Regions from separate parts of the Roseateles sp. T103 genome, predicted to be linked through region 2. Evidence: predicted binding sites of a transcription regulator. Region 2 holds the regulator's gene; each other region holds the start of a gene.
The links. Region 2 encodes sigma-54, which starts transcription at its own class of promoters, with help from an activator protein. Its sites were predicted from a motif close to TGGCANGNAANCTGCTTT; they were not measured.
Positions count from the first base shown of each region.

Region 1: the regulator sigma-54 is predicted to act here: its motif matches at 3,334-3,351, upstream of glnA (type I glutamate--ammonia ligase).
Region 3: the regulator sigma-54 is predicted to act here: its motif matches at 2,684-2,701, upstream of AC2EBS_RS11310 (TorF family putative porin).
Region 4: the regulator sigma-54 is predicted to act here: its motif matches at 4,638-4,655, upstream of AC2EBS_RS10875 (PEP-CTERM sorting domain-containing protein).

Region 1 is NZ_JBXVVS010000001.1:327,588-335,405, forward strand. It holds gene AC2EBS_RS01345 (polysaccharide deacetylase family protein) at 1-481, shown strand, start outside; gene AC2EBS_RS01350 (sterol desaturase family protein) at 492-1,454, shown strand; gene AC2EBS_RS01355 (EI24 domain-containing protein) at 1,529-2,401, shown strand; gene AC2EBS_RS01360 (competence/damage-inducible protein A) at 2,404-3,210, shown strand; gene glnA (type I glutamate--ammonia ligase) at 3,448-4,863, shown strand; gene AC2EBS_RS01370 (hypothetical protein) at 4,993-5,505, shown strand; gene glnL (nitrogen regulation protein NR(II)) at 5,542-6,639, shown strand; gene ntrC (nitrogen regulation protein NR(I)) at 6,683-7,818, shown strand, end outside.
Region 2 is NZ_JBXVVS010000005.1:241,656-249,473, reverse strand. It holds gene AC2EBS_RS15540 (bifunctional diguanylate cyclase/phosphodiesterase) at 1-706, opposite strand, end outside; gene AC2EBS_RS15535 (RNA polymerase factor sigma-54) at 829-2,352, opposite strand; gene lptB (LPS export ABC transporter ATP-binding protein) at 2,371-3,159, opposite strand; gene lptA (lipopolysaccharide transport periplasmic protein LptA) at 3,156-3,791, opposite strand; gene AC2EBS_RS15520 (thiol:disulfide interchange protein DsbA/DsbL) at 3,838-4,512, opposite strand; gene AC2EBS_RS15515 (SPOR domain-containing protein) at 4,588-5,280, opposite strand; gene argS (arginine--tRNA ligase) at 5,277-6,983, opposite strand; gene AC2EBS_RS15505 (serine/threonine-protein kinase) at 7,027-7,818, shown strand, end outside.
Region 3 is NZ_JBXVVS010000003.1:219,600-227,417, reverse strand. It holds gene amt (ammonium transporter) at 1-1,497, opposite strand, end outside; gene glnK (P-II family nitrogen regulator) at 1,546-1,884, opposite strand; gene AC2EBS_RS11310 (TorF family putative porin) at 1,909-2,628, opposite strand; gene AC2EBS_RS11305 (YifB family Mg chelatase-like AAA ATPase) at 2,873-4,390, shown strand; gene AC2EBS_RS11300 (methyl-accepting chemotaxis protein) at 4,403-5,056, opposite strand; gene AC2EBS_RS11295 (glycine zipper 2TM domain-containing protein) at 5,160-5,633, opposite strand; gene metH (methionine synthase) at 5,816-7,818, opposite strand, start outside.
Region 4 is NZ_JBXVVS010000003.1:136,062-143,879, reverse strand. It holds gene AC2EBS_RS10900 (penicillin acylase family protein) at 1-817, opposite strand, end outside; gene AC2EBS_RS10895 (hypothetical protein) at 985-1,359, shown strand; gene AC2EBS_RS10890 (response regulator) at 1,379-1,954, opposite strand; gene AC2EBS_RS10885 (TPR end-of-group domain-containing protein) at 2,149-2,964, shown strand; gene AC2EBS_RS10880 (amidase) at 2,984-4,435, opposite strand; gene AC2EBS_RS10875 (PEP-CTERM sorting domain-containing protein) at 4,761-5,468, shown strand; gene AC2EBS_RS10870 (S8 family serine peptidase) at 5,648-7,762, opposite strand.

The sequences.
Region 1 (7,818 bases), on a different contig from region 2:
GCCCGATGGGCGTTTTCGCTTCCGCACCGCCGCGGGCAAGCAGCGCGGTGTGATCCGCGAGCTCAGTGCAGCGGACTACTGCGAGGAGCTGCGCAAGCCCGCCCGCTGGTTCGAAGCCGCCACAGGCCAGTCCATGGTGCCGCTGTTCCGCGCGCCCGGCGGGCGCAGCTCGCCGGCCCTGCTGGCCGCTGCGCAATCCTGCGGCTTCACGCATGTGGGCTGGAGTGCAGCAGGCTTCCTGGGCGACGAGTTGCCCAGCGACAGGTTCCCCAACGACCAGCTCTTGGCCAAGGCGCTGCGCGAGATCCGTCCCGGCGACATCCTGATGGCGCATCTGGGCATCTGGTCTCGCGCCGAGCCCTGGGCGCCAGCCGTGCTGGACCCGCTGATGCGGGGCCTGAAGGAGCGGGGCTTCTGCTTCGCACCGCTGCGCGAGCATCCGCGCTATGCCGCGCTGGTGCGGGCGGCAGCCAAACCCTGACGAGACGATGCTGGACTTCCTGATCGACGGCTTTGCCCAGACGCAGCAGGCGCTGTTCGAGGCCCTGGTGCAGCCGCTGGTCTTTGCGCTCGGCGGCGGCAACCTGCTGGAGCCGGCCTACGAGGCCACGGGCTGGCTGCTCGTCGGCCTGTTGCAGATTGCGGTGATGTTGCTGCTGATACGCGCGCTGGAGCGCTGGCGACCGGTCGAGCCGCTGCGCGACCGCGCCGCCGTGCGGGTGGACGTGCTGTACACGCTGATCCATAGGCTCGGACTGTTCCGGCTGGCGATGTTCTTCCTGCTGGACCCGCTGTTCGACCTGCTCGGAGGACAGCTGGCGCTGTGGGACGTCGCGCCGCTGCATCTCGACGCGCTCGTGCCGGGCTTGAGCGATCGTCCGCTGCTGGCCTTCCTGATCTACCTGCTGGTGTTCGACTTCGTCGACTACTGGCTGCACCGCGCACAGCACCAGTTCAACTGGTGGTGGGCCCTGCATGCGCTGCATCACAGCCAGCGGCAGATGACGATGTGGACCGACAACCGCAATCACCTGCTCGACGACCTGTTGCGCAGCCTGGTGTTCGCCTTGCTGGCGCAGGCGATCGGCGTGGAGCCGCGGCAGTTCGTCGCGCTGGTGGCGCTGTCGCAGCTGATGGAGAGCCTGCAGCACGCGAATCTGCGGATCTGGTTCGGCCCGGTGTTCGAGCGCGTGCTGGTCAGCCCGCGCTTTCATCGCCGGCACCATGCGATAGGCATTGGTCACGAGTCGCAGAAGGGCCGCGGTACGCTGGGCGGCTGCAACTTCGCGGTGCTCTTTCCGGTCTGGGATCTGCTCTTCGGCACCGCCGATTTCAAGCTGCGCTGGGATGCCACCGGCGTGCGTGACCAGTTGCCGCAGGAGGGCGGGCGCGATTACGGCCACGGCTTCTGGGCCCAGCAGTGGCTGGGGCTGCGTCGCCTGGTCGGGCGCTGAGCCGCTGGCCGCGCTGTGCTGACGGGCAGGTATGCTTGCCGGTCCCTCGCTCACGTCATAGACGAACACCAACGATGGTCGACAAGATGGGCCGGCTCGGCGACGCGTTCTGGCGCGCTGCTGTCTATTGCCTGCACCCGCGCGTGATCGCGCTTTCGCTGTTGCCGCTGCTGATTGCGGCCGGCCTGTGCGTCGGCCTGGCCTACTTCTTCTGGGAGTGGGCGGTGGACGCGGTACGCGGTGGCCTCGAGTCCTGGCTGCTGGTCGGTGCACTGCTGCGCTGGCTGGCCAGCATGGGCGCCGAGGACTACCGCGCGGTGATCGCGCCGCTGCTGGTCATCGCCATGGCCGTGCCGGTGGTGCTGATGCTCAGCATGTTGCTGGTCAGCGTGCTGATGACGCCGGCCATGGTCAGGCTGGTCGCCGAGCGGCGCTTCGCCCAACTGGAGAGGCGTCGCGGCGCAGGCTTCATGGCCAGCGTGCTCTGGTCGCTGGCGTGCTCGGTGCTGGCGCTGCTGCTGGTGGTGCTGTCGCTGCCGCTGTGGCTGGTGCCACCGCTGGTGCTGGTGCTGCCGCCGCTGATCTGGGGCTGGCTGAGTTTCAAGGTCTTCGCCTTCGATGCGCTGGCCGACCATGCGTCGGCTGAGGAGCGCCAGCGCGTGATGCGCGAGCATCGCGGGCCGCTGCTGGCCATCGGCGTGATCAGCGGCTATCTGGGCGCTGCGCCCTCGGTGATCTGGGCCTTCAGCGCGCTGGCCGTGGTGCTGGCGCCGTTGCTGGTGCTGGTGACGGTGTGGCTGTACACGCTGGTGTTTGCCTTCTCCAGCCTGTGGTTCACCCATTACTGCCTGGATGCGCTGAGCACGCTGCGCAGTGCCGAAACGCCGCCGCCGGCCCAGCCGGCGGTGCCCGCCTCTCCCGAGATCCCGCCACTTCCGCCCCTGTAGCCATGAACATCGGTCTGATCGTCGTCGGCGACGAAATCCTCTCCGGCAAGCGCCAGGACAAGCACATGAGCCGCTTCATCGAGATCCTGTCGGCGCGGGGCATGAGCCTGAGCTGGGTCGAGTATGTGGGCGACGATCGCGAGCGGCTGACTGCCACGCTGCGGCGCGCCTTCGCCAGCGCAGACCTGGTGGTGAGCTGTGGCGGCATCGGTGCCACGCCGGACGACCACACGCGCCAGGCTGCTGCAGCGGCACTGGGGCGCGAGATGCAGTTGCACCCCGAGGCCAGAGCACTGATCTGGCGGCGCGTTCAGCAGATCGCCGCAGAGCGTGGCGAGGCGGTCGCAGAGGACCATCCCGACACGCTGCGGCGCTTCGAGATGGGCGTCTTTCCCGTCGGCGCCGGCATCGTGCCCAACCCGTACAACGGCATCCCCGGCTTCCATGTCGGCACGGTGTACTTCGTGCCGGGCTTTCCGGTGATGGCGCACCCGATGATGGAGTGGGTGCTCGACGAGAAGCACCGCGACCTGCATCGCAGTCATGGCATGCGCGAGTACTCGCTGATCCTGCAGGGCGCAATGGAGGCGACGCTCACGCCGCTGATGGAACGCATCGAGGCCGAGCATGCCGGCATCAAGGTGTTCAGCCTGCCCAGCGTCGACCATCCGACCTGGGGGCGCCATATCGAGCTGGGAGTCAAGGCCGGGCCCGAACTGCCGCTGACCATGCTGCAGGCCGCCTATGCAGAGCTGAAGAAGGGCTTGTCCCAACTTGGTGCGAGCATTTGCTCTGAAATGGTGCGCTAGACATCACCAATGTGGTGCATGACTTGTGTCCAGCTTGCGCCGTGTCAGTTGCGGGCAGGCCGGCGACCGCATAATCCCTGCGTCGGCTCGGCGTGCACCGAGCTGGCGCTGTATGCCCTTGCTTGGCATGCAACCTGCTTTGATCAGAGGGCGCGCCTACAGCGCTAGTCCAAGAACTCAAGGTTCCCGTTTCGCTAACCGTACCTACCGTACACAGCTATCCGCTAGGAGTGACTGATGGCCAAGACCGTCGCCGATGTGATGAACATGGTGAAGGAAAACGAAGTCAAGTTCGTTGACTTCCGCTTCACCGACACCCGTGGCAAGGAGCAGCACGTTTCCGTGCCTGTCTCGCATTTCGACGAAGACAAGTTCACGTCGGGCCACGCTTTCGACGGCTCGTCGATCGCTGGCTGGAAGGGCATTGAGGCGTCGGACATGCTGCTGATGCCGGACCCCGACACCGCCAACATCGACCCCTTCTTCGAAGAGCCGACCCTGATCCTGAGCTGCGACGTGGTCGATCCGACCGACGGCAAGGCCTATGAGCGCGACCCGCGTTCGCTGGCCAAGCGCGCCGAAGCCTATCTGAAGGCCTCGGGCCTGGGCGACACCGCCTACTTCGGCCCGGAACCCGAGTTCTTCGTGTTCGACAGCGTGCGCTGGGGCAACGAGATGTCCGGCTCCTTCTTCAAGATCGAATCGGAAGAGGGCGCCTGGAACACCGGCAAGGAATACGAGCACGGCAACACCGGCTACCGTCCCACCGTCAAGGGTGGCTACTTCCCCGTGCCTCCGGTCGACAGCGGCCAGGACATGCGCTCGGAGATGTGCCTGATCCTCGAGCAGATGGGCATTCCGGTCGAGGTGCACCACCATGAGGTGGCCAACGCCGGCCAGATGGAAATCGGCACCAAGTTCGCCACGCTGACCAAGCGTGCCGACTGGCTGCAGCTGCAGAAGTACATCATCACCAACGTCGCCCACGCCTACGGCAAGACCGCGACCTTCATGCCCAAGCCCATCGTCGGCGACAACGGCTCCGGCATGCACGTTCACCAGTCGATCTGGAAGGACGGCAAGAACCTGTTCGCTGGCGACGGCTATGCCGGTCTGAGCGACTTCGCGCTGTACTACATCGGCGGCATCATCAAGCACGCCCGCGCGCTGAATGCCATCACCAACCCCGGCACGAACTCGTACAAGCGTCTGGTGCCCGGCTTCGAAGCCCCGGTGAAGCTGGCCTACTCGGCCAAGAACCGCTCGGCCTCGATCCGCATCCCCTATGTGGCGAACCCGAAGGGCCGCCGCATCGAGGCGCGCTTCCCCGATCCTTCCGCCAACCCCTACCTGGCCTTCTCGGCCCTGATGATGGCGGGTCTGGACGGCGTGGAGAACAAGATCCATCCGGGCGAGGCTGCCACCAAGGACCTGTACCACCTGCCGCCGGAAGAGGACAAGCTGGTCCCGACCGTGTGCCACAGCCTGGACCAGGCGCTGGAGTATCTGGACAAGGACCGTGCCTTCCTGACCAAGGGTGGCGTGTTCACCGATTCCTACATCGATGCCTACATCGACCTGAAGATGCAGGAAGTGACCCGCTTCCGCATGGCCACGCACCCGGTCGAGTTCGACATGTACTACGCGCTGTGATGACGATGGGCGGCATGCGTGCAGCAGAGCGCGCATCGCTGTCCCACCGCGGCGAGGGACGGCTTTTGCCGTCCCTTTTCTTTTGCTTACGCGGCGATGCGCCACAATCGCGCCATCATGCTGCAGCCCATGCGAACCGCTCTGCTTCTTGCCGTTCTCGGTCTGGCCAGCGCTGCTGCGCTGGCGCAATCGGTGGTCTATCGCTGCCCCGGCCCGCCGGTGCTCTACACCGACGCGCTGACGCCCAAGGAGGCGCAGGAGAAGGGTTGCCGTCCGATCGAGGGTGCGCCCATCACCATCGTGCAGCCGGTGCGTCCGCGTGCCCCGACTCCGGCGGCCGGCACCGCGCCAGCTCCCGCGCCGCGCAGCGCCGAGGGGGCGCGTGGTGAGTCGCGTGTCGATCCCGCCCAGCAGCGCAACCGCGACGACGAGCGTCGGCGGGTGCTGGAGACCGAGCTGCGCGATGCGGAGGGACGCCTGGCTGCGCTGCAGCGCGAGTACGCCGGCGGCAACCCCGAGCGGCGCGGCGACGAACGCAACTACCAGAAGTACCTGGACCGGGTGGCCGAGCTCAAGGCGGCCATCACCCGTCAGGAGAACGACATTCAGGCGCTCAAGCGCGAAATCAGCAAGCTGCCCTGAGCAAGAGCGCGGGGCGGCTCGGCGAGAACCGACCCCATGAACGAGCAAACCACAGCCCGCCCTCAGGGCGGCTTCGATCCATTCGACCTGCTGGCCACCATGGTGGCGGTGGTGCGAGCGGGCGGCGAATGCGTCTTCGCCAACACCACCTTCGAGGACGTGATGCGCCTGTCGCGGCGCACCGTGGTCGGGGCCAATCTGTTCGACTGGTTCGCCGATCCGCAGCGCCTGGCCGAAGTCGTCGGCGCGGTGGCGGCCAACCATGTGGCCAGCAGCCGTCTTGATGCGACGCTGCGCCGCGGCCCGAGGCCGCACGAGGACCTGCTGCCGGTGCAGGTGATCGTCAGTCAGACCGACAGCGCCGATCTGGTGCTGATCGAGCTGATCGAGAGTGCGCAGCAGGCGCGACAGGACCGCGAGGAACGCACGCTGGATCAGGTGCAGGCGACCAAGGAACTGGTGCGCAATCTGGCCCATGAGATCAAGAACCCGCTGGGCGGCATACGCGGCGCTGCCCAGCTGCTGGCCATGGAGCTGGAGGGCACCGAGCTCGGCACCGAGCTTGCCGAGTACACGCAGGTCATCGTGCACGAGGCCGACCGGCTGCAGTCGCTGGTCGATCGGCTGCTAGCTCCGCACCGGCGCGCGCAGGTGGTGGGCGATGTCAACATCCACGAGGTCTGCGAGCGCGTGCGCTCGGTGGTGTTGGCCGAGTACCCGCGCGGCCTGACGGTGCTGCGCGACTACGACGCCTCGCTGCCCGACTTCCGCGGCGATAGAGAGCAACTGATTCAGGCGGTGCTCAACATCGTGCAGAACGCGGCGCAGGCGCTGCAGGCGCAGATCGCTGACGGCACGGCGGTGATCACCTTGCAGACGCGCATCGCCCGGCAGGTCACGATCGGCAAGCAACGCTGGCGCTTGGCACTGGAATTGCATGTGCAGGACAACGGACCCGGCGTGCCGCCGGAGATCCGCGAGCGAATCTTCTATCCCTTGGTATCGGGACGCGATGGTGGATCAGGACTGGGGCTGACCTTGGCACAAACGATTGCACAACAGCACCAGGGCATGATCGACTGCGACAGCGAGCCGGGGCGGACGGACTTTCGCATTACCTTGCCGCTGCCCTGAGATCCAGGCGGCGGCCGCAGACACAGTGAACGACTGAAGCACCATGAAATCCATCTGGATTGTCGACGACGACCACTCGATCCGCTTCGTGCTGGAGAAGGCCCTGGCCCGCGAAGGCCTGCCGGTGCGCAGCTTCAGCAATGCCCGCGACCTGCTCGCGGCGCTGGAGCAGGACAGCCCGCAGGTGCTGGTATCCGACATTCGCATGCCGGGCGGATCGGGTCTGGACCTGCTGGCCAAGGTCAAGGAGAAGCTGCCCGGCCTGCCGGTCATCATCATGACCGCCTACTCCGACCTGGACAGCGCGGTCGCGGCCTTCCAGGGCGGTGCGTTCGAATACCTGCCCAAGCCCTTCGACCTTTCGCGTGCGGTCGAGCTGATCCGCCGTGCGCAGGAAGAGAGCCAGCGCGAAGCGGTGGCCGAGGAGGCCGCGGCGCAGGTGCCCGAGATGCTGGGCCAGGCGCCGGCGATGCAGGATGTGTTCCGCGCCATCGGCCGGCTCTCGCAGAGCAATGTCACGGTGCTGATCACCGGCGAGTCGGGCTCGGGCAAGGAGTTGGTCGCTCGGGCGCTGCACAAGCACAGCCCGCGTGCCGACGGCCCCTTCGTTGCGATCAACACCGCCGCGATCCCCAAGGACTTGCTGGAGAGCGAGCTCTTCGGCCACGAGCGCGGCGCCTTTACCGGCGCGCAGGCGACGCGGCGTGGCCGCTTCGAGCAGGCCGATGGCGGCACGCTGTTCCTCGACGAGATCGGCGACATGCCGCTGGACCTGCAAACGCGACTCTTGCGCGTCCTCTCGGACGGGCAGTTCTATCGCGTCGGCGGCCACAGCCCGCTGCGCGCCAATGTGCGCGTGATCGCGGCAACGCACCAGAACCTGGAAGAGCGGGTGCGCCAGGGTGTGTTTCGCGAAGACCTGTTTCACCGCCTCAACGTGATCCGCCTGCGCCTGCCGCCGCTGCGCGAGCGCCGCGAGGACATCCCCGTGCTGGCGCGCTACTTCCTGCAGCGCAGCGCCAACGAACTGGGCATCGAGCCCAAGCGCCTGTCCGACGCAGCACTGGCCAAGCTCACCAGCTTCGAGTTTCCCGGCAATGTGCGCCAGCTCGAGAACGTCTGCCACTGGCTCAGCGTGATGGCGCCGGCCCAGGTGGTCGAGGCCAAGGACCTGCCGCA
Region 2 (7,818 bases):
GCAGCGAGTTGGGCTGGCTCAGCAGATTGCGCCCCAGCCAGCTGTCCTTATGCGGGCTGAGGCTGAACAGCAGGCCATCGGAATGTGCCAGCGCGCTCCATGTCTGCAAGTCACCGCGGGCTGAGTCCAGCATGAGGCGGAAGTAGGACGGATCCAGGCTGATCGCGATGCTGCCGGCGAAGCGCCCTTGCGCGTCCAGCAGGGCACGCGAGAGCGTCATCGTGTAAGCACCCAGTGCCGAGGTGAAGGGTGCAGAGACGAAGATGCGCTCGGCGTGCGGCTGTTGACGCGGCACCCGGAAGAAGTCGCGCTGGCTCGCGTCGATGCCGATCAGCTGCGGCGCCGAGCTGGCTTGGACGATGCCTTGCGCGTCGACGATGCTCAGCACCCGGATGCCCGGCATGGCCTTGGCCAATGTGCTCAGCAGGGGCCCAGCCTGCGCTTGCAGCGCCCGCGCGTCCCAGCCGGCATGGTCAGTGACGATGGTGCCCAGAGCGCCGCGCACGGCATCCAGCTGCTGGCTGACGATGCTGTCCAGCGTGCGCGCCTGGGACTGCAGCATGGCAGTCTCGCGCTCATAGAGCTGCTCGTGCTCGAGCGTCAGCCACACAGCCATGCCTGCCCAGGCGGCCGCGATGGCCGTCAGCAGCAGGCCCCAGCGGCGCTGCGACGGGCGGGAGAGCAGTTGCGGTCGAACGGACTCCATGACGATCGAGACAGCGTCTCAGGCGCCGTCGGCGTGCGAACAAGCAGGGTGTGACGGGGAGACGTGAGCGCTCGCCGGGCTGAGGCGGGCAGACGGCGGCGCCAAGGACCGCGGGCGCGGGATCAGAGGCTTTTGCGCAAATTGGCTGGCGCGATTTTAAGCGCCTCGCGGTACTTGGCGACGGTGCGGCGGGCGACCTGGATGCCCTGCTCTTCCAGCATCTGCGCCAGCGTGCTATCCGACAGCGGCTTGGCCGGATCCTCGGCGGCGACGAACTGCTTGATCAGCGCGCGCACCGCGGTGCTCGATGCATTGCCGCCGGCCTCGGTGGCCAGGCCCGAGCCGAAGAAGTACTTCAGCTCGAAGGTGCCGAAGCGCGTGGCCATGTACTTGGCAGTGGTCACGCGCGAGATCGTGGACTCGTGCATGCCCAGTTCGTCGGCGATCTCGCGCAGCACCAGCGGCTTCATCGCAAGCTCGCCATGGGTGAAGAAGCCCTTCTGCCGCTCGACGATGGCCTGCGAGACGCGCAGGATGGTGTCGAAGCGCTGCTGGATGTTCTTGATGAACCAGCGTGCCTCCTGCAGCTGCGCGCCCAGCGGCGAGTTGCTGATGCCGCCACGCGTGGCGCGCAGCGCCTGCGCATAGAGTTCGTTGATGCGCAGCTTGGGCGCGACCTCGGGATTCAGCATCACGCGGAACTCGCGGCCGACCTTCTGCACGATCACATCGGGGATCACCGCCTGCGCCTGGCCGCGCGCAAAACGGCGGCCGGGTTTGGGCTCCAGATGCGTGATCAGGCTCTGCGCCTCGCGCAGCAGCTCCTCGTCGGCACCGGTCAACGACATCAGGCGCTTCCAGTCGCGCTTGGCGAGCAGTTCCAGGTGCTTCTTGCAGATCAGGATCGCGATCGCCTGCGCCTCACTGCGCGGTTGCGCGCGCAGCTGCAGCGTCAGGCACTCGGACAGGTCGCGCGCGCCCACGCCGGCAGGGTCCATGCTCTGCAGCCAGGCCAGCGCGCAGCGCAGCCGGTCCAATACCTCGTCCTTGGACTCCGGGTCCGCGTCGGCGCCGAGCAGCGCATCGGTCAGCTCCTCGAGGCTGTCCTCCAGATAGCCGTCCTCGTTGAGCGACTCGATCAGCACGTGCAGCGCGGCCTTGTCCTCACGGCTGAGCATCATGCCGGCGAGCTGCTGTCCCAAATGCTCCTGCAGGCTGATCTCGGCCGACTCCAGCTCGCTGCGCTCGCCATCCTCGTCGCCCGAGCCGCTGCCGCTGCTGCTGTTGCTGGGCAGTTCGCGGATGCCGTCGAAGTCGTCGCCCTCGGTGCCGTTCTCCCAGTCTTCGCGCTCGGTGGTGCCGAAGTCTTCGGCGCGGATCTCGGCCGTGCTTTCGGTTTCAGTGCCGCCGGCGTAGTCGTCGCCGCCGTCGCTGTCGGTGCTGCTGCTGTTGCGGATCTCCGGCAGCTCCGGGGCGGGCGCGTCGCCGAATTCGTCCTCGGTCTCTAGCAGCGGGTTCTGCGCCAGCATCTGCTCGACTTCCTGGTTCAGCTCCAGCGTGGAGAGCTGCAGCAGGCGGATCGATTGCTGCAGCTGCGGTGTGAGCGCCAGGTGCTGGCTGAGGCGGACCTGCAGTGAGGGCTTCATCGCTGCGCCATCCCGGCCCTACATGCGGAAGTGTTCGCCGAGATAGACCTTGCGCACGTCGGCGTTGTCGACGATCTCCTGCGGCGTGCCCTCGGCCAGCACGGCGCCCTCGCTGATGATGTAGGCGCGGTCGCAGATGCCCAGCGTCTCGCGCACATTGTGGTCGGTGATCAGCACGCCGATGCCGCGCGCCTTGAGGAAACGGATGATGCGCTGGATTTCGAGCACCGCGATCGGGTCCACGCCGGCGAAAGGCTCGTCCAGCAGGATGAAGCGCGGCTGCGTGGCCAGCGCGCGGGCGATCTCGACGCGGCGGCGCTCGCCGCCGGACAGCGCCGGCGCCGGGCTGTCGCGCAGCTTCTCGATGCTGAGGTCGGCGAGCAGCCCTTCCAGCAGGTCCTTGATGCGCTGTTCCGGCAGCGGCCGGCCCTTGTCGTCGCGCTGCAGCTCCAGCACCGCGCGGATGTTCTCCTCGACGGTGAGCTTGCGGAAGATCGACGCTTCCTGCGGCAGATAGGACAGGCCCAGGCGCGAGCGCTTGTGGATGGGCAGGTTCTGCACCGGCTGGCCGTCGATGCGGATCTCGCCGGCATCGGCGCGCACCAAGCCGACGATCATGTAGAAGCTGGTCGTCTTGCCGGCGCCGTTCGGGCCGAGCAGTCCGACCACTTCGCCGCTGTGCACGTCCACATGGACGTTCTTGACCACTTTGCGCACGCCATAGCTCTTCTGCAGGCCTTCGGCCTCCAGCCGGCTGCTGGGTCCGGACTCCAGCGCCGGGCGGTGCTGCGTGGCGATGCCGGTCATGAAGGATTGCGCGGCACCGGCGGCACGGCCTGCAGCGGTACGGCCGAGGCCGGCGCCGCCGGCGCGGTGGCTTCGCGCGGCATGATGGTCATGCGCACCCCGCCGCGCGGGTTGGGTGAGGTCTGGCCGGCCTCGACGCTGACCCGCTCGCTGCGGTTGTCGTAGACCAGCACGGCGCCGCTGATTTCGCGCATCACCGTGCTGCCACGCAGGATGCGCACGATCGCAGCGCCGCTGAAGCGCACGGTGTCGGTCCGTGCGTCGTATTCGACCTGGCCGGCGGTGCCGGCGATGCTCTCGCCGGGCACGTCGCGCGCCTGGCGGAAGCTGACCGGCTCGCCTTCGCGCCCCTGCGCGATCGCCAGCACGAAACCGTCGCTCCTCTCGCGCACCGACAGCGTCTCGGCGCTGAGCTGCATCGTGCCCTTGGTGAGGATGACCTTGCCGCTGAACTCGGTGAGCTGCTTGGCCGCGTCGTGCAGGCCGCCGCGCTCGGAGACGATGTTCAGTGGCTTGTCGCGATCGGCCTTCTCCGCCCAGGCCGGCAGGGTCGCCAGCGCGCCGGCCAGCAGGGCCGGCGCCCAGCTTTGCAGCAGGCGCCTAGGGTTCAGGAGGGGGCAGGGCGGGTTCATGGCGGCACAGTTCTTGCAGGCCATTCTAGCCCTGCAAATCGGCCGCTCAGGCCTTTCCGGAACGGATCTGTTGGATCAGGTAGTCAGTCACGGCCAGTGCGCGCCGGCCGGACTCGATCTCGTTCAGGCGCTGGCCCGCGGCGGCGATGCTCGGCGCCGTCAGGAAGCGGCCGCCAATGCCGATCGCCGGCACGCCATCGATGCGGTAGCCCTCGGACAGCTTCTCGGCCTGCTGGCACTTGGTCTGCACGCCGAAGCTGTTGTAGGCCTGCTCGAACTTGGCCGGCTCGATGCCCAGCGGCGCCAGGAAGTCGCTCATGGCCTTGACGCTGTCCAGCGCACGGCCCTCGACATGCATCGCGGAGAAGATGCGGGCGCGCAGTTCCTTCTCCTTGCCCAACGCTTCCAACGCGTAGAACAGACGCTGGTGCAGCTTGACGTTGGCGCGGAAGGCCACATGCACATGACGGAAGCTGACGTCGGCCGGCAGCTTCTTGACCCACTCGCCCAGCATCGGCTCGAAGGCATTGCAGTGCGGGCAGCCATACCAGAAGAACTCGACGATCTCGATCTTGCCGGGTTGCGTGGGCAGGGGCGACGCCAGGCGGCGGAAGTGCGTGCCCTCGATCGGGCCGCCCTGGGCGCTGGCCAGTTCAGGCAGACCCAGAGCCAGAGCGCTGCCGGCAAGTCCCAGGCCGGCATTGAAATCGCGACGCTTCATCGGAGATCCTCGTTCGATGTGCAGATGGGGGAAGTCAGTGAACGCTGCAGGCGCGGGCGGGGCTGACGCGCCCGCTCAGCGCTGCACGCGGGCCAGGTTGGCCTCGATGCCGGCGGCCTCCAGCTTGCGCTGCAGCGCTTCGGCCTCATCGCGGCTTTCCATCGGGCCCATGCGGACGCGGTAGACGGTGCGGCCCGATTGCTCGCGCTCGTAGATCTTGGCCACGAAGCCCTGCATCGCCAACTTGGCGCGCTGGGTCTCGGCATCTTCGGTCTTGCCGTAGGCGCCGGCCTGGACATAGTAGACGTAGGGGTCGGCGCCGGCGGCGCTGGCCGCGGCGGTGGCTGGCTTGGCTTCGGTGCGCGCGGTCGACGCAGCGGCGGCTGCCGGCTTGGCGGCCGGTGCGGGCGCCGCGGCCTGTGGCGCCGGCTGCGCAGCCGGTGCCGCGGCGGAAGCCGTCGCCTGGGCCGGTCCGGGGGCGCCGCTGACCACGCCGCTGGCAGCTTTGCCGCCCCTGCCGGCCAGGCCAGCATTGGGGTCCCAGCTGCGATTGCGCTCGGCCTCCCTGGCGTCCTGCTCCGCGGTGCGCTGCGGCACCTTGTCGACAAAGGGGATGGGCACCTTGGTGACATAGAGCGCCACGCCCAGCGCGATGCCCAGACCCAGCAGCAGGCCGACGATCAGGCCGAGAACGAAGCCGCCGCGCTGGGCGCGCTGCGGGCTGCCTTCGCCGCTCTTCTTGCCGCTGCTGCTCTTGCTGTTGCTCATGCGTTCTCCGTGGTCTCGCGGGCCATCGCCTCCGGCGCGCTGACGCCCAGCACCGCCAGCGCATTGCGCAGCACCTGGCGGGTCGCGGCCAGCAGCGCCATGCGGGCGCGGGTCAGCGCGTCGTCGTCGGTGAGGAAGCGCTCGGCCGCATAGTAGCTGTGGAATGCGGCCGCCACATCGCGCAGGTAGAAAGCCACATCGTGCGGTGCCAGCCCCTCGGTGGCGCCGGTCAGCATGCGCGGGTAGTCGGCCAGCTTGAGCATCAGCGCGGTCTCGGCCGGTGCGCTGAGCAGGCCCAGCTCGGCGCCCGGCAGGTCGGCCTCGACGCCGCCGCTGGCCACCCACTGGCGGATCACCGAGCAGATGCGCGCATGCGCGTACTGCACGTAGAAGACCGGGTTCTCGTCGTTCTGCTTCAGCGCCAGGTCAACGTCGAAGACGAACTCGGTATCGGCCTTGCGGCTGATGAGGAAGAAGCGCACGGCGTCGCGGCTGGTCCAGTCGATCAGGTCACGCAGCGTCACGTAGGAGCCGGCACGCTTGGAGATCTTCACCTCCTGCCCGCCCTTGAGCACGGTGACCATCTTGTGCAGCACGTAGTCGGGGAAGCCCTGCGGGATGCCCACGTCCGCCGCCTGCAGGCCGGCGCGCACGCGCGCGATCGTGCCGTGGTGGTCGGTGCCTTGCACGTTGATGCACTTGGTATAGCCGCGCTCGAACTTGTTGATGTGGTACGCGACGTCGGGCACGAAGTAGGTATAGCCGCCGTCGGACTTGCGCATCACGCGGTCCTTGTCGTCGCCGTAGTCGGTCGAGCGCAGCCACAGCGCGCCGTCCTGCTCGTAGGTCTTGCCGTTGGCGACCAGCTTGGCCACCGTGGCTTCGACGCGGCCCGTGCTGTAGAGGCTGGACTCGAGGAAGTAGTGGTCGAACTTCAGGCCGAAGGCCTGCAGATCCAGATCCTGCTCGTGGCGCAGATAGGCGACGGCGAACTGGCGGATGCCGTCCAGATCCTCGGCGTCGCCCGAACCGGTGAACTCACGGTCGTCGGCCTTGACGGTCTTCTTCGCGGCGAAGTCGTCGGCGATGTCCTGGATGTAGTCGCCGTTGTAGGCGGACTCGGGCCAGCCGTCCATGCCGGGCTTCAGCCCCTTGAGGCGGCACTGCGTGGACTGGGCCAGCGTGGCGATCTGCACGCCGGCGTCGTTGTAATAGAACTCGCGCGTGACGTCCCAGCCCTGCGTGGCGAAGAGGTGGCACAGCGAGTCGCCCAGCGCGGCCTGGCGCGCATGGCCCACATGCAGCGGGCCGGTCGGGTTGGCGGAGACAAACTCGACCATCACATGCTGGCCGTTGGGCGGCCTGCTGCCGAAGGCGGCGCCGGCGTCCAGCACTTCCTTGACCACGGCCTGCTTGGCGGCGGGCTTGAGGCGGATGTTGATGAAGCCGGGGCCGGCGATCTCCAGGCTCTCGACCCAGGTCTGGAAGGCTGCGCGGCGCTGCAGCGCGTCGATCAAGGCCTGCGCCAGCTCGCGCGGGTTCTTCTTCAACGGGCGCGCCAACTGCATCGCGGCGGTGCAGGCGAAGTCGCCATGGCTGGCCTGCTTGGGGGATTCGAAGGCGGCTGCCAGGTCGCTGCCGGGGCTCAGTTCTTGGATGGCCTCGCCCAGGGCGGCGAGCAGGTCCTGCTTGGCTTGGATCATGGGCGGGGATTCTACGTATCGAGGCGTCAGTATGATGAGGCCCATGTCCACACTCGACCCAGGACTGCCTGCAGACACCACGGCCGACCTGCCGAAGTTCATCGGCAAGTACCGCGTGCTGCGACGCCTGGGCGAGGGGGCGACCAGCGATGTGTTCCTGGCGCGCGACGACTTCCATGACGTCGAGGTGGCGGTGAAGCGCGTGCGCGCCTGGGCGACCGGCAGCCGCGGCGGCGCGGGCGACACCTTCCCGATTCGCTTCTACGCGGCCGAGGCCGCACTGGCCGGGCGGCTGCAGCATCCCAACGTGGTGCAGATCCTCGACGCCGTGCCCGACCCGGATGCGCCGTATCTGGTGATGGAGTACGTGCCCGGTGTCACGCTGAAGAACTTCTGCCGCAGCGACCGCCTGCTGCCGCTGGACCAGATCGTCGAGCTGGGTTTCAAGTGCGCGATGGCGCTGTCCTATGTGTTCCGCCAGGGGCTGATCCATCGCGATGTCAAGCCAGCCAATTTGCTGGCGGTGCTGGACGCGCAAGGCCAGGTCACCGATGTCAAGGTCAGCGATTTCGGCAGCGCGCTGAACCTGAACTCCGACGCCACCCAGGTGCATCGCGTCGGCTCGCTGGCCTATATGCCGCCGGAGCAGATCGAGGGCGGTGACGTCGATTGCCGCGCTGACATGTATTCGCTAGGCGCCGTGCTCTACCACCTGGTGGCTGGGCGCCCGCCCTTCGATGCGCCCAGCCAGATGGCGCTGATGCATCAGATCTACCACCAGGCGCCGGTGTCGCTGCAGGGCCAGCGCGCCGGCGTGACGGCCGAGCTCGATGCG
Region 3 (7,818 bases), on a different contig from region 2:
GTGCGAAGTGATGTCCAGACCCTCGCGCTCTTCCTCTTCGCTGACGCGCAGACCGATCACCAGGTCGACCACCTTGAAGGCGATCACCGAGACCACGCCCGACCAGACGATGGTCACGAGAACGGCCTTGGCCTGGGTCCAGACCTGGGTGGCGATCGAGTAGGCGTCCGGGGCGATCATCGCCACCGTGACCCAATCGCCGACGGCGCTAGGGCCGCCCAGGCTGGGCGAGTTGAACACCCCGGTCAGCAGCGCACCGACGATGCCGCCGACGCCATGCACGCCGAACACGTCGAGCGAGTCGTCCGCGCCGAGCATCTTCTTCAGGCCGCTGACACCCCACAGGCAGGCGAAGCCGGCAACGAAGCCGATGATCAGCGCGCCGCCGATGCCGACGTTGCCGGCAGCAGGCGTGATGGCGACCAGACCGGCCACGGCGCCCGAGGCGGCACCCAGCATCGAGGCCTTGCCCTTGAGCAGCGCCTCACCGATGCACCAGGCCAGCACGGCAGCAGCGGTGGCAGCGAAGGTGTTGGCGAAGGCCAGCGCGGCAAAGCCGTTGGCTTCCAGTGCGGAACCGGCGTTGAAGCCGAACCAGCCCACCCATAGCAGCGAGGCACCGACCATCGTCAGCGTCAGGCTGTGCGGCGTGAAGGCTTCCTTGCCGTAGCCGATGCGCTTGCCGACCATGTAGGCGCCGACCAGACCGGCGACAGCCGCGTTGATGTGCACCACGGTACCGCCGGCGAAGTCCAGCGCGCCCATCTGCCAGATGAAGCCGGCCTTGCCGTTCATCTCATCGACGACACCCGCAGCACTGTAGGCATCCGGACCCATCCAGAACCACACCATGTGCGCCACCGGGATGTAGCTGAAGGTGAACCAGATGGCCAGGAACAGCAGCACGGCGCCGAACTTCATGCGCTCGGCAAAGGCGCCGATGATCAGCGCGGCGGTGATGCCGGCGAAGGTGGCCTGGAAGGCGGCGAAGACGATCTCGGGGATCACCACGCCCTTGCTGAAGGTGGCAGCGTTGGCGAAGGTGCCGGCGACGTTGTCCCAGACGCCCTTCATCATCACGCGATCGAAGCCGCCGATGAAGGCATTGCCCTCGGTGAAGGCCAGGCTGTAGCCGTAGATGAACCACAGCACGACGATCAGCGAGAAGCCGACCATCACCTGCATCAGCACGGACAGCATGTTCTTGCTACGCACCAGGCCGCCGTAGAACAGCGCGAGGCCGGGCACGGTCATCAGGATGACCAGCAGCGTGGCCACCATCATCCAGGCGGTGTCGCCCTTGTTGGGCGTGGGGGCCGCAGCGGCAGCGGCATCGGCCGCAGGGGCGGATGCAGCAGCAGCGGCATCGGCCGCAGCAGCGACGACGGCCGAGGCGGCCTCGGCGGCCGCCGGTGCGGACGCCGCGGCATCCTGCGCCCAGGCCGCCGGCGCGGCGGCCAGCAGCGCCAGGGCCAGACTGGCTAGAAGTTTCTTCATGGGGGATCTCCGGGAAAGTCTGTGATCTCTAGACGATGAGGGCGGGGCTCAGAGGGCGTCCTGGCCGGTCTCGCCGGTCCGGATGCGCACCACCTGGTCCAGCGGCGAGACGAAGATCTTGCCGTCGCCGATCTTGCCGGTGCGGGCGGCCTTCTCGATGGCTTCGATGACCTGATCGACCACCGCATCGGCCACGGCGGCCTCGACCTTCACCTTGGGCAGGAAGTCAACAACGTACTCCGCGCCGCGGTACAGCTCGGTATGGCCCTTCTGACGGCCGAAGCCCTTGACCTCGGTGACAGTCAGTCCCTGCACGCCGATGGCGCTGAGGGCTTCGCGCACCTCGTCGAGCTTGAAGGGCTTGATGACGGCGGTGATCAGTTTCATGACGCTCTCTCCTCGTGTCGAAAATCAGAAGGTCTTCTTGACCGTCAGCAGCACGCCGGCCTTGCCAAGGTCCTTGGCGTTCGGGCCGACATAGGCATCGGTGTTGGTATCGACCACGCCCAGGCCGAACAGGAAGCCGCCGAAGTCCTTGTTCACCGTCAGCGAGTAATCGGTGTAGGAGAAGCTGCCGTTGTTCTTCACCTTCTGGTGGCCGACGTGCGGGGTCAGCGTGTAGCCATCACCCAGATCGAAGGTGGCGGAGATGTCCAGATAGCCACTGCCCTTGCTGTCGGCGAAGCCGAACAGGTTGGACGTGCTGTGCGAATACTTGGCGGTGACCGGGCCGTAGCTCAGTGCGGCGTACAGCTCGGTGGTGTTGGCGCTGACCGCCAGCTTGTTGCTCGGGTACTGATAGGTCAGCACGCCCACGTCCAGGGTCAGGCCCGAGGCGATCTCGGTCTTGTAGCCGCCATAGACGTCGATCTCGACGTTGGCATCGCCACCCGAATCCTTGATCCACTTGATGGTCGAGCCCCAGGTGCCGATGTAGAAGCCGCTGGCATGCGCGTAGTCGGCGCCGAACTGGACGGCCGGCTTCAGGCGGGTCTGCGAGATGCCGCGGTAGCGATAGTCCGTCGTCAGACCCACATTGAAGGACAGCGGATCGGCGGCAGCCTCCTGGGCGTGAGCCGGCAGGGCCGTGAGAGCGAGCGAACCAGCAAGCGCAGCAAGAATGGTCTTCATGATCGAGGGACTCCTCAGTTGGATTGATGGGGGAAACAGGTAACGCTCCCCCTTCTTTGCAGCTTCCGTGCCAGCATGGGACAGGCGCAAACTGAGGGGCCCGAGGGCCAGCACGCCCTGGGGAAACCACAAATCGCACCACGGACGAGCAGCCAGGGTGATGCCCGCTCCTGGTGCGCGCCCCATGATGGTGCAAGTCAGTGCGCTTACAGGCAAGCCAAGCTGCAGATGGAGCGGAGCGGTCATGTCACTCGCCTTGGTTCACAGCCGTACCCTCGATGGTCTGCAGGCCGCCCCGGTGCAGGTCGAAGTGCACCTGAGCAACGGGCTGCCCGCCTTCAGCCTGGTCGGCTTGGCCGACACCGAAGTCAAGGAGGCCCGCGAGCGCGTGCGCGCCGCGCTGATCAGCAGCGGACTGAGCTTCCCTCACAACAAACGCATCACCGTCAACCTCGCGCCAGCCGACCTGCCCAAGGAAGGCGGCCGCTTCGACCTGCCCATCGCGTTGGGCATCCTGGCTGCCAGCGGGCAGATCGATGCACAGCGGCTGGACGGACTGGAGTGCGCCGGCGAGCTCTCGCTGGCCGGCGAGCTGCGGCCGGTGCGCGGGGCGCTGGCCTTGAGCCTGGCCTTGCGCCACGAGGGCTCGCCCCGGCAACTGCTGCTGCCGCGCGCGTCGGCGGCCGAAGCAGCCCTGCTGCGCCAGGTCAGCGTGCTCACCGCCGATCACCTGCTGGACATCGTTGCCGCTCTGGCTCCTGGCAGCGAGCAGGCGCTCACATCAGTCACTGCACCGGCGGCACGGACGAGCGTCAATGCCGCTGATCTGGCCGACATCAAGGGGCAGGCCGGCCCGAAGCGGGCGCTCGAGATCGCCGCTGCCGGCGGTCTGAGCCTGCTGCTGGTCGGACCGCCCGGCAGCGGCAAGTCCATGCTGGCCCAGCGCCTGCCCGGGCTGCTGCCGCCCTTGAGCGAGGAAGAGGCGCTGGAGTCCGCCGCGATGCTCAGCCTGGCCGGGCAGTTCGAACCCGGCCGCTGGCGCCAGCGGGTGCTGCGTGCACCGCACCACAGCGCCTCCAGTGTGGCCCTGGTCGGCGGTGGCTCGCCGCCGCGCCCCGGCGAGATCTCGCTGGCCCAGCATGGCGTGCTCTTCCTCGACGAGCTGCCCGAGTTCCCGCGTTCCGCGCTGGAAGCATTGCGCGAGCCGCTGGAGACCGGGCGCATCCTGATCTCGCGCGCCGCACGCAGCTGCGAGTTCCCGGCGCGCTTCCAGTTCGTCGCGGCAATGAATCCCTGCCCCTGCGGCCAGCTGGGCAATCCGCTTCGCGCCTGCCGCTGCACGCCCGACCAGGTGGCCCGCTACCAGGGGCGACTCAGCGGCCCGCTGCTGGACCGCATCGATCTGCTGGTCGAGGTGCCGGTGCAGCCTGCCGAAGCGCTGGCAGGACCGGCCGATGGGGAATCGAGCGCGACGGTGGCCGAACGCGTCGCGCGGGCGCGCTCGCTGGCGCTGCAGCGCCAGCGATGCACCAATGCGCAACTCGGCGTGCGCCAACTCGATGCATACGCGGCCGCCGAGCCGGCGGCGCTGAGCCTGCTGCAGCAAGCCGTCGCCCGGCTGGGCTGGTCAGGTCGCAGCTATCACCGCGTGCTGCGCGTGGCGCGCACCATTGCCGACCTGGACTGCAGCGCGAACATTTCCGCACCGCATATCGCCGAAGCGCTGCAGCTGCGCCGCGGTCTGCCGGGTCTCGGTCCTTGACCGTGGCGGCGCTCAGCGCCGGGCCACCAGGTCGAGCCCCTTCACCGCAAGGCGATCCACCTCGCCGGAGATGCCTGACAGCGTGCCGGCCACGACACCGAACTCGCGCCCGGCGTCACCGGCGCGAGCAGCGATCACCTGGGCATTGAAGGAGACGATCTTGGCCTGCTTGGCCACCTGCTGGATGTCGGTGACGATGCCTTTGAGCTCGCTCATCATGCGCTGCTCGCGCCGCGTGGTGATCTCGTCGAACACGGTGGTGGCGATGTTCAGCGCCTTGAGCACCTCGTCGAGCCCGTCGTAGACCTCGTCGATGCGGCCGCGCCGCTCGGCCGGCAGGCGCAGCGTCGCCAGCGCGCGCTCGCAGCGCTGCACGAAGCCCTGCACCACCTCGCCGACGCGCTGGCGCCTGTACACATCCTCGACCTTCTGCGCCTCGTCCTGCGAGCCCGTGCGACCGAACTCGACCAGCTTGGCGTGGCTGCTGGTGAACAGCTTCAGCGACTCCTCGGCCGCCTGCAGCTGGCCGGGCACGCCGCGCTCGGCGAGCAGGATCTGCAGGGCCAGGCGCTGCGACAGCATGCGCTGACGCGCCGCCATGTTCACGGTGGACATCGGGCTGGCGACGGCGGCCGTCCCTGTCGGCGTAGTCGGTCTGGGCAGCATGGTCTTGACTCGGGTGCGCGCCACATCGGCACGCACCGATCCATGCAAACCCTATGCCTGAAGCGCAGACGGCCCGCAGGCGCCCCCCATCGGTGTGAACTATTCAGCGCCGTTCAAGCCGGCCGCCGTCCTTCTGCACAACGATGTCGCCGCTGCGCAGCTGCGGATCGCTGCGCAGCTCCTGCTTCTGGCTGTGGCCCTGCTTGTCGACCAAGCTGACCACCCAGACGCGATAGGACTTGCTGCGCTTCTCGACTTCGTGACCCGCATAACCACCAGCCACCGCGCCGCCCACGGTGGCGAGCTTCTTGCCGGTGCCGCCGCCGACCTGGTTGCCGAGCAGGCCGCCGATCACCGCGCCGCCGACCGCGCCCAGTCCGCTGCCTTCGCCCTTGTGCTCGTAGCTCGTCACCTCGGCCACCCAGAAGCACTCGGCGCAGAGCTTGGCGAGCTGCTTGGCGCTGGGCTGCGACGCCGCCGCCTCCGGCTGGGCCTGAATGGCCGTGACGCCGACGCTGAGCGCGGCGGCGGCAAGAACGGTCTTGAGGATGCTGGGGCTGGACAGGCGATGCGTCATGGCGGCCTCCTGGGGGGCGATGGCTCCTACGTCCCGGCAGCATGCCACGCGAACAGCGATCGGCGCCAGTGATGCCGATCAAGCTGTGAGCAGCCGTTACGTGGCCGTCATTCAGCCATTCGGCTGGTATCGCCGTCCGGCCTTCGCCAGCCACAGGCTCCTTCCGGACCCTGTGCGCGGGCTCAGCCCAGCAGCGGCGCGAGCGCGCGCTGTGCCGCCGCTTCGTCCAGCGCCATGCGCTGCGCCCAGTCCTTCAGCTGGTCCTCGCCGATGCGGCCGACGTTGAAGTAGGCCGCGTCCGGATGCGCGAAGTAGAAGCCGCTGACGCTGGCCGCCGGCGTCATCGCCATGCTGTCGGTCAGGCCCATGCCGATCTCCTCGGGCGAGAGCGTGCGGAACAGCTCGCGCTTGACCAAGTGATCCGGGCAGGCCGGATAGCCGGGCGCCGGGCGGATGCCGCGGTACTTCTCGGCGATCAGCTCTTCGTTGGACAGCGCCTCGTCGGGCGCATAGCCCCAGAACTCGCTGCGCACGCGCTGGTGCAGGCGCTCGGCGAAGGCCTCGGCCAAGCGGTCGGCCAGGGCCTTGAGCATGATGGCCGAGTAGTCGTCGTGGTCGGCGAGGAACTGCGCCTCCTTCTTGTCCACGCCGATGCCGGCGGTGACGGCGAAGAGGCCGATGTAGTCCGGCACCGTGCCCTTCGGCGCGATGAAGTCGGCCAGGCAGCGGTTGGGTCGCTTCACGCCATCGACCACCGGACGCTCGCTTTGCATGCGCAGGCCGCGCCAGGTCATCAGCACCTCGCTGTGGCTCTCGTCGCGGTAGATCTCGATGTCGTCGTCACCCACCTGCGCGGCAGGGAACAGGCCGAACACGCCGTTGGCCGTCAGCCAGCGGCCGTCGATGAGGCGCTGCAGCATGCGCTTGCCATCGCTGAACACGCGTTGCGCCTCGGCGCCGACGATCTCGTCCTTCAGGATCGCCGGGAAAGGACCGGCCAGATCCCAGGTCTGGAAGAACGGCGCCCAGTCGATGCACTGCGCCAACTCGGCAAGGTCGTAGTTCTTGATCACGCGGCGGCCGATGAACTTCGGCACCGGCGGCTGGTAGTGCGCCCAGTCGAGCTGCGCCTTGTTGGCGCGCGCCTGCGCCAGCGTCACCAGCGGCGTCTGCTTCTTGTTGGCATGCAGCTCGCGCACCTTGTCGTAGTCGGACTTGAGCTCGGCGATGAAGGCCGCAGCACGCTCGTCGGAGAGCAGCTCGGTGCACACGCCCACCGAGCGCGAAGCATCGGGCACATAGACCACCGGGCCTTCGTAGTGCGGGCTGATCTTCACCGCGGTGTGCACGCGGCTGGTGGTCGCGCCGCCGATCAGCAGCGGGATCTTCTTCATGCGGAAGTACTCGTCGCGCTGCATCTCGGCGGCGACATGCTGCATCTCTTCCAGGCTTGGCGTGATCAGGCCCGACAGGCCGATGATGTCGGCGCCTTCCACCTTGGCCTTGGCGAGGATGTCCTGGCAAGGGACCATCACGCCCATGTTCACCACCTCGTAGTTGTTGCACTGCAGGACCACGGTGACGATGTTCTTGCCGATGTCGTGCACATCGCCCTTGACGGTGGCGATGACGATCTTGCCCTTCGGCCTGACATCGCCGCCGGCGGCCTCGAGTTGGCGCTTCTCTTCCTCGATGTAGGGAATCAGCTTGGCCACCGCCTGCTTCATCACGCGGGCGCTCTTCACCACCTGGGGCAGGAACATCTTGCCCTGGCCGAACAGGTCGCCGACCACGTTCATGCCCGCCATCAGCGGGCCTTCGATCACATGCAGCGGCCGGCCGCCCTTGGCCTGCACCGCCTGCCAGCATTCCTCGGTGTCGGCATCGATGAACTCGGTGATGCCATGCACCAGCGCGTGCGAGAGGCGCTCCTCGACCGTGCCGGCGCGCCAGGCCAGGCGCGCGCTGTCGTCCTTGGCCGCGCCCTTGGCACGCTCGGCCACCTCGATCAGGCGCTCGGCCGCATCCTTGCGGCGATTCAGCACCACGTCCTCGACGCGTTCGCGCAGCTCGGCATCCAGCTCGTCGTAGACGCCGATCATGCCGGCGTTGACGATGCCCATGTCCAGGCCCGCCTTGATCGCGTGATAGAGGAACACCGTGTGGATGGCTTCGCGCACCGGGT
Region 4 (7,818 bases), on a different contig from region 2:
CGATATGCGGATCGCCGGCCAGCAAGGGCTTGCCCGAGGCACTGCGCGCTCCCGAGATCGCCCAGGCATTGCTGCCCTCGAAGGCCGGCACGCCGGCGGCGGCCAGCGCCTCGTCGCTCAAACGCGCCAGCCGGGTCAGGTCTTGCCAGTCGCCCGGGCTCAGGCGGGACGCGCTGCGCACCGCACCCTCGGGGCGCCAGCCGAGGTCGAAGACCTTCAGATGGTCCGGCCCGAGCTGGTCGCGGATCTGCGTCAGCGCCGGCTCGGTGCGGAATGCGGCGGCAAAGGTATAGGCCAGGTAGCCGGCGACGCTGACCGTGTCGGCCGGCGTGAAGGGCCGCTTGGGGATGCCGAGGATCTCGAACTCCAGCGGTGCCGGTCGCGTGGCCTGGTACTGGTTGATGCCGTCCAGATAGGCGAGCAGCGCCTTCTTGGCCGGCGTGTCGATGGTGGCGAACTCGCGCGCCGCATAGGCATCGGCATGGGCGCGTATGCCCAGCGTGCGAAACAGGCTGTCTGTCTCGACCAGCTTCTCGCCCAGCACCTCGGCGAGCTCGCCGCGCGACAGGCGCCGCACCATCTCCATCTGGAACAGCCGGTCCTGCGCATGCGCGTAGCCCAGCGCACGGTAGAGGTCGTCTTCGTTGGCGGCCTCGATATGCGGCACGCCGAACTCGTCGTAGCGCAGCGTCACCGGCGCCTTCAGACCGGCCAGTTGCAGCTCGCCGCTGCGCTGCGGCAGCTTGGCGCGCAGATGCCAGGTGAGACCGGCGGCAGCGAGCAGCAGCAGGGCCAGCAAAGCCAGCAGCAACTTCATCAGGATGCGGCCAGCTGGCCGCGGGGATCGGAGTTGAAGGGTTCGCGTCGTCATGGCCGCGATTGCAGCACAGCAGCACTGCATGGTCATCCCGATCTGCCCTGCCCCGCACCAGCACACAGCGCACAATGGGCTCCTCGCAAGACGAAGCTGGAGACCGCTGAGCCATGTCCTGGATGAGCGCGCTGAAACTGATCCCCTGGGTGGATGTGATCGAGGCCACGCCGGCGCTGGTCAAGGGCGCGCGCCGCCTGCTCAAGCGCAGCCGCGACGAGGCCGCCGAGGTCGGCGCCACCAGCACGCAGGCGCCGCCGCAGACCCTGCCCGAAGCACTGACACGGGTGCAGCAGCTGGAAGCCGAGCTGGCTCAACTCAGCCAGGCGCAGGCCGAGAGTGCTGCGCTGCTGGAATCGATGGCCGAGCAGCAGGCACGGCTGGTGGAGACGGTACAGGCGCTGCGCTCTCGGCAACGTCTGCTGACGCTGGCGCTGCTGCTGGCCCTGGGCATGGCCGCAGCGGCACTCTGGCTGCTGCCGCGCTGAGCGCGGTCGCGCCCCGCGATCAGGCCTTGGCGGTGGCCTGGTGCAGGGTCACCAGCGCCTCCACGCGCTTGAGCAGCTCGCGGTCGTTCCAGGGCTTCTTGAACAGCCCGTAGAGCCCCTGGATCTCGTGCACGCGGGCGTGCAGCTCGTCATGCCCGGTGATCGCGATGATGGGCAGGTCTTCGGTCTCCAGATTGCCCTGCACCGCGGCGATCAGCTCGAAGCCGTCCTTGTTGGGCATCTCCAGGTCGGTGATCAGCACGTCGAAGCGCTGCTGGCCGAGCCGCTCCAGCGCCTCCACACCGTCCTGCGCCAGCGTCACCTGATAGCCCGCAGCGGCGAAGAGCTTGCCCAGGCGCGCACGCGCCACCGCCGAGTCGTCCACCAGCAGCAAGGCCGGCGGGCCAGCAGGCACCCGGGCCGGCGCCGGCGGCTGCACCGCCTCGGGCCCGAAGCTGGAATGCCGCACCAGCGGCGGCTCGCCATCCGCGCCGTTGTCGCGCCGGCTGATGATGAACACCACGATGGCCAGCGGCACTGCGATCAGCAGCGGCAGCAGGTAGTGGCTGAGCATCTCGGGCAGTTCGAACGGCATGGTCTTGGTGTCCTGGGTATCCGGCCGGGTGCAGCCAATCTACCACCGCCAGCCGCGGCGCCGCCCCGGCAATGACCCGAGCAGAGGGGGCACGGGCGCTGGCCACCGCGGGCAAGCAGGGCTTGCCGGACGGCCGCCGGCGCAGCACACTCGCCGACAAACAAGGCCCGCAAGGGTCGCCCAGGGAGACGCGCATGGACACCGACAGCACCGTCGCCACGCTGAAGAGCGCCTGGCACATCCTCTTCGCGCTGATGTTCGCCGGTGGCCTGGGCGGCATCGTCCGCGCCATCGTCGAGAACGCGCGCACGGAGAACGTCATCACGCTGCCGATCTCGCGGCGCACGCTGGCGCTGGGCTGGGTCGGCGATGCGCTGATCGGCGGCTGCGCCGCCATCGTGGCCTACAACTTCTTCAATGTGCTCACCGCCAGCCAGGCCAACGCGACCGCGCCCGAGGCGGTGCGGCTGGTCGGCTTCGGCATTGCTGCCGGCTATGCAGGCGCGCGCATCCTGAATGCGATGCTGGACAAGTTCCCGCAGCAAAGGCTGGACCGTCTGGCCGCCGAGCAGGAGGCGCTGCGCCTGCACGGCAGCGGCAAGTACGCGATGGCGGCGCGCAAGTTCCGCGAGCTGCTGGCCGCCGACCCCAGCGACCAGACCACGCGCGCCAATCTGGCGCTGTCGCTGAGCTACACCGGCGAGGACGGTCTGAAGGAAGCCATCGCGCTGCTCGACGAGGTGATCAAGGCCGACCCCAAGCGCGACGAGGCCTGGTACAACCTGGCCTGCCTGCGCGCCGTCGCCACGCATCGCAGCTTCAGCGACGAAGAGGTCTTCGAGCCGCTGCGCAAGGCCCTGCAGCTCAATGCCGACTGGAAGAGCTACATCGCCAAGGACGTGGACTTCGACCGCTTCCGCTGCTCGCCGCCGCATGCCGAGTACCAGGCATTGACGGGCGACACCGCCACCGCGAAGTTGTCCAGTACAGCAGCGGTCACGCGCAGCTGAGCAACATCGCGCCGCGGTCTCAGCCCTGACCAGGCTGCGGCCAGGGCCGCTGCGTACCGCGCAGCAGCTCGAAGGCGCGACTAGCGCGCAGCACGCCGATGTCGTCGAAACGCCGCCCGGCGATCTGCAGGCCGATGGGCAAGCCCTGCGCGTCGTAGCCGCAGTTCACCGAGGCCGCCGGCTGCTCGCTCATGTTGTAGGGCAGCGTGAAGGCGATGTGCTCCAGCGGCGCGGCCGGGTCGTTGGTCGGTCCGGCCCAATCGGCCGCGAAGGTGCCCACCGGGCTGACCGGCGAGAGCACGAAGTCATAAGGCTGGCAGGCCGCCACCGCCGCCTCGCGCAGCGCCGCCATCTGGCTGTAGCCCTGGTACAGCGCCGCCGCATCGACACCCGCCGCGCCCGCCGCCCAGGCGCGGATATAGGGCAGCACCTTCTGCTGCCGCTCGGGCGGCAGCGCCGAGATGTCCAGCCAGGAGCGCAGGCGCCAGAAGCAGTCCATGCCGTCGATCATCGCCCGGGTGGAAAACGGCTTCATCGGCTCGACCACGGCGCCGGCCTGCTCGAACAGACGCGCTGCCCCCTGCACCGCCGCGGCGATTTCGGGCTCGACGGCCAGGCCCCAGCCCGCGTCCATCAGCAGGCCGATGCGCCTGCCGCGCAACAGGGCCTGAGGCTCGAGCGCATCGAGCCCTTCCCGCCAGGGCAGCTCCTGGTGCGGCAGGCTCATCGTGTCGCGCCAGTCCGGGCGCGCGAGCGCCGCCATCAGCAGCGCGGCATCGGCCACGCTGCGCGTCATCGGCCCGGCGACGCGTCCGGCGAACGGCGGCTTGATCGGGATGCGCCCCAGGCTGGGCTTGAAGCCGAACACACCGCACCAGCTGGCGGGCAGACGGATCGAGCCGCCAATGTCGGTACCGACATGCAGCGGCCCGTAGCCGGCCGCCGCCGCCGCGCCGGCGCCGGCGCTGGAACCGCCGGGGTTCTTACCCAGGTCCCAGGGATTGCACGTCAGCGGGTGAAAGCTCGACAGCCCCGAGCTGAGCATGCCGTAGTCCGGCATCGTGGTCTTGGCCAGCAACAGCGCGCCGAGCTCGCGCAGGCGCGCGGCGGGTGGCGCATCTTCGGCGGCGGGCAGCAGCTCGGTGGCTGCCGTACCGAGCGGCACCGGCGTGCCGCGCGAGGCGATGTTGTCCTTCAGCGTGGCCGGCACGCCATCCAGCGTCAGCCCAGCCACGCTCAAGGGCTCGCCCTTGAGCCAGCGCGCCTCGCTGGCCCGGGCCTGGGCGAGCACCGCCTCGGGCTCGAAGGCATAGAGCGCATGCAGCTGCGGCTCGCAGCGCAGCACATGCTCGAGCAGGCTCTTGGCCACCTCCAGCGGCGAGAAGTCATGGTGGCGGTAGCCGTCCAGCAAGGCCTGTGCAGGCAGCTCGTGCAGCGCGAGCCGATTGAATGGGGTCGGGTGGGTACTCATCTCGCGGCCTCCTGATCCAGCGGGCGCCGGTGCCGCCGGATGATGGCACGAGCCCGGGCCGCACCGGCGCCGCGCGAGCTGATTGAGCCGCGCGTCCCAGCCCTGTCTGCTATTTCAGCGAGCGTCGGCGAAATTGACATCTTCAAGCCCAGACTTCAACAAATGTGGTGATTGATATTGCGGGATAAGGACTTGCCAAATCTGGCATAAATGCTGCTTCAGAGCGATCGGCAGGCTGATTCGCCGAGTCTGCCCTGAGCCAGGGCATCCTGGACAGCTGCGACAGAAATGCGTCGCGGCCCATCGGGCGAGTGGAGTAGTAAGCATGAAGAAGTTGGCCCGAGTTCTGTTGTCCAGCACCCTTTCCCTGGCTGCAGCGGCGGCTGTGGCCGGGCCGGAATACTGCAGTCAGGTTGATGCGACACCCGGTCAGACACTGGACGGACAGGCCCTGTCCAACGTCAAGTTCCGGTCCGCCAACTCGAATGACTGCTATGGCCTTGGTACCGCCAAGTTGAACGGTGACGCCAACGAGCTCGCTGCCGTCAACGGCACCAAGTGGGCAACCGATCCGAATCCGGATCAGCTGTTCAGCCTGCTACAGAAGTCCGACAACAACGATCAGACCGGGGACGTCTGGAAGTTGACAGCCAGCGCCGCATCGTCCGGCACTTGGAATCTCACTTACACCGGTAGCGTGAGTCCGCTGTATATGGACTTCGTCGTGCTGCTGAAGGCCGCCCAGTCGGAGTCCGGCTGGGCGCTGTACTTCTTCGACAACATCAAGTTCACCAGCGCTGACAATTCGGGTTCTGGCAGCTACCAGATTACCTGGACCAATAACGGTGGAAACACACCGGGTCTGTCGCACCTCAGCCTGTTCGGCCGTGCAGGCGAAGACGGCGGCGGTGGAGGCGACTGCGTGCCTGGCGACCCGTCCTGCGGCAACAACGTGCCCGAGCCGCATGCGCTGGCGCTGGTCGGCCTCGGCCTGCTGGGTGTCGTGGCCGCGCGCCGTCGTCGCGTGAGCTGATCCAGCGAGAGCCAAGCGGGCGAGAGCAAACGCCGCAGCCTGCTGGTCGACAGCGCAAGGAAAACAAAGAGCCGTACCGGTTGCCCGGTACGGCTCTTTCACTTCTGCCTAGGGCCGGCCAGCCCCTCGCCAGGCAGCCACTCACACCCGGGCCGAGGCAGCCCGGGCCACCATCATCATTACTTCTTGGAAACGCTGGCCGTCGCCGAACTGCTGTTGCCGGCGGCGTCTGTCGACACCGCCTTGATCGTATGCGCGCCGCTGGCAGCCTTGCGCGTGTTCCAGCTGTAGCTGAGGCTGCCGCCTGTGCCGCTGGCCACCAACGAGCCGTTGATGTAGAGGCTCTGCTTCAGTCCGGCCGCACCCGCGTTGTCCGTGGCAGAGACGGTGATGCTCACCGTGCCGGAGACGACAGCGCCGTTCGCGGGATTCTTCAGGCTGACCACCGGCGGCACGGTGTCGGCGGCAACCGCATTGGCGATGCTCACCGTCACAGCCGATGAGGTGCCCACATTGCCCGCCGCATCGGTGCCCCTGACCGTCAGGGTGGCGTTACCGTTCGCCAGGCTGGCGCTATCCCAGCTGAATGCAAACGGGGCCGTGGTATCGGTGGCGACGACAGTGCCGTTGACCAGCAGGTCGGCCTTCACCACGCCGACGTTGTCGCTAGAGTTCACGGTGACGGAGACCAGGCCATTGACGCCCGCGCCGCTGGCCGGGCTGGTGATGGCCATGCTGGGCGCCTGTGTGTCGACAGCCACCGTGGCCTTGGCGAGCTGCACCGCAGCAGCTGCATCGATGCGACCGAAGCCGTAGTACTTGTCGCGCCCCAGGTCACCGAGGTCCTTGGCACTGGAGAAGAGGGCATTCTCCACCTGGGCCACGCCGAGATCCGGCCGCGCCGACATCACCAGCGCCGCCACGCCAGCCGCCATCGGTGCCGCGAACGAGGTCCCCGATGGGGCGTTGTAGCTGCCGCCGCGCTCGGTGGTCCAGATGCCCTCGCCCGGCGCTGCCAGCTTGACCAGGCTGCCCCAGTTCGACCACGAGGTGCGGGTGTCGCCGCTGTTGGTAGCCGACACCACCGTGATCGAGGCGCTGGTCGTGCTGGTGACCTCCGTGCCGGCGTTGCCGGCGCTGATGAAGACCATGCCGCCTTTGGCGCGCATATAGTCCGCCGCCGCCTGCACTGAGGAACTGGTCGCGGCGCCGCTGTAGCTGATGTTGGCCACCTTCGCGCCGTTGTCGGCTGCCCAGTACAGGCCCGTCGCCACATTGCTCCAGTAGGCATAGGCATTCGCGTCGGCGATGCGCACTGGCATCAGCCTGGCTGCGCCGGCCGTGCCGGCCACGCCGGCGCCGTTGTTCAAGCTCGCGACTGCCGTGCCCGCGACCATCGTGCCATGGCCATTGACGTCCGAAGTGTCGCTGTTGCCGTCGATGACGTTCCAACCCGGCACGATGCGCGAGGCCAGGTCGGGATGCGCGCCGTTGACGCCCGAGTCGAGGATGGCCACCGTCACGCCCGAGCCCTGGGCAGTGTCCCAGGCCGTCGACGCATTGATCTTGCCGAGGTGCCACTGGCTGCCCACGTAGGGATCATTCGCGGCGAACGAGGCCGGCACCTTGTAGTCCAGCTCGACGAAGCGGAAATGCGGATTGCGACCGAGCACCGCGAGCATCGCACGCTCGTTGCCGGCGCCAGGCAGATCGACGATGAACAGATTGCCCTTGCCGATGCGCCGCGCCTTGGCCGCGCCCAGGCCGCGCGCTTGCGCATCGACCTCGGTGTCCTTGAGTCCCGCCTTGGCACCGACGAGCAGACGGCCCGGGGCGAACTGCGGCTCGGCGCCCGCCGCCGACGGTTGCAGCCTGAGCAGTTCCTCGATGTCGGCATCGGAGAGGATGCGCTCGGCGCGCAGCACATGGCGACCTTCGACGGTCACCAGCAGGCATTGCGTGCCTTCGCAATAGCTGAGCGCGGTGACTTTGGCATCGCGACGCCAATCGCTGCGGCTCAGCGTCTCGCAATACTGCTTGCCGTACTGCAGACCGCCGAGCTCAGGCCGGTAGCTGTGCTGGCCTTCGATGCCCTCGCGCGAGATCTCGACCACCTCGTCGAAGCGGAATTTGTCCATGCGCTCGCGCAGGCGCTGTTTGGCCTCGGCCGGCAGATCGCCGAAGCGAAGCGCAGCCTCGGCCACGCTGCCCTCAAAGGCCGGCAGTTGCCCCAGATCCGGATTGCAGCCACTGGCGGCCAGACTGGCGGCCAGGGCGATTGCGGTCAGTGCCATTCCCAACTCCTACTACTGCTAAAAACGTCGATGGCAGGAACACCGCTCCCTCTGGG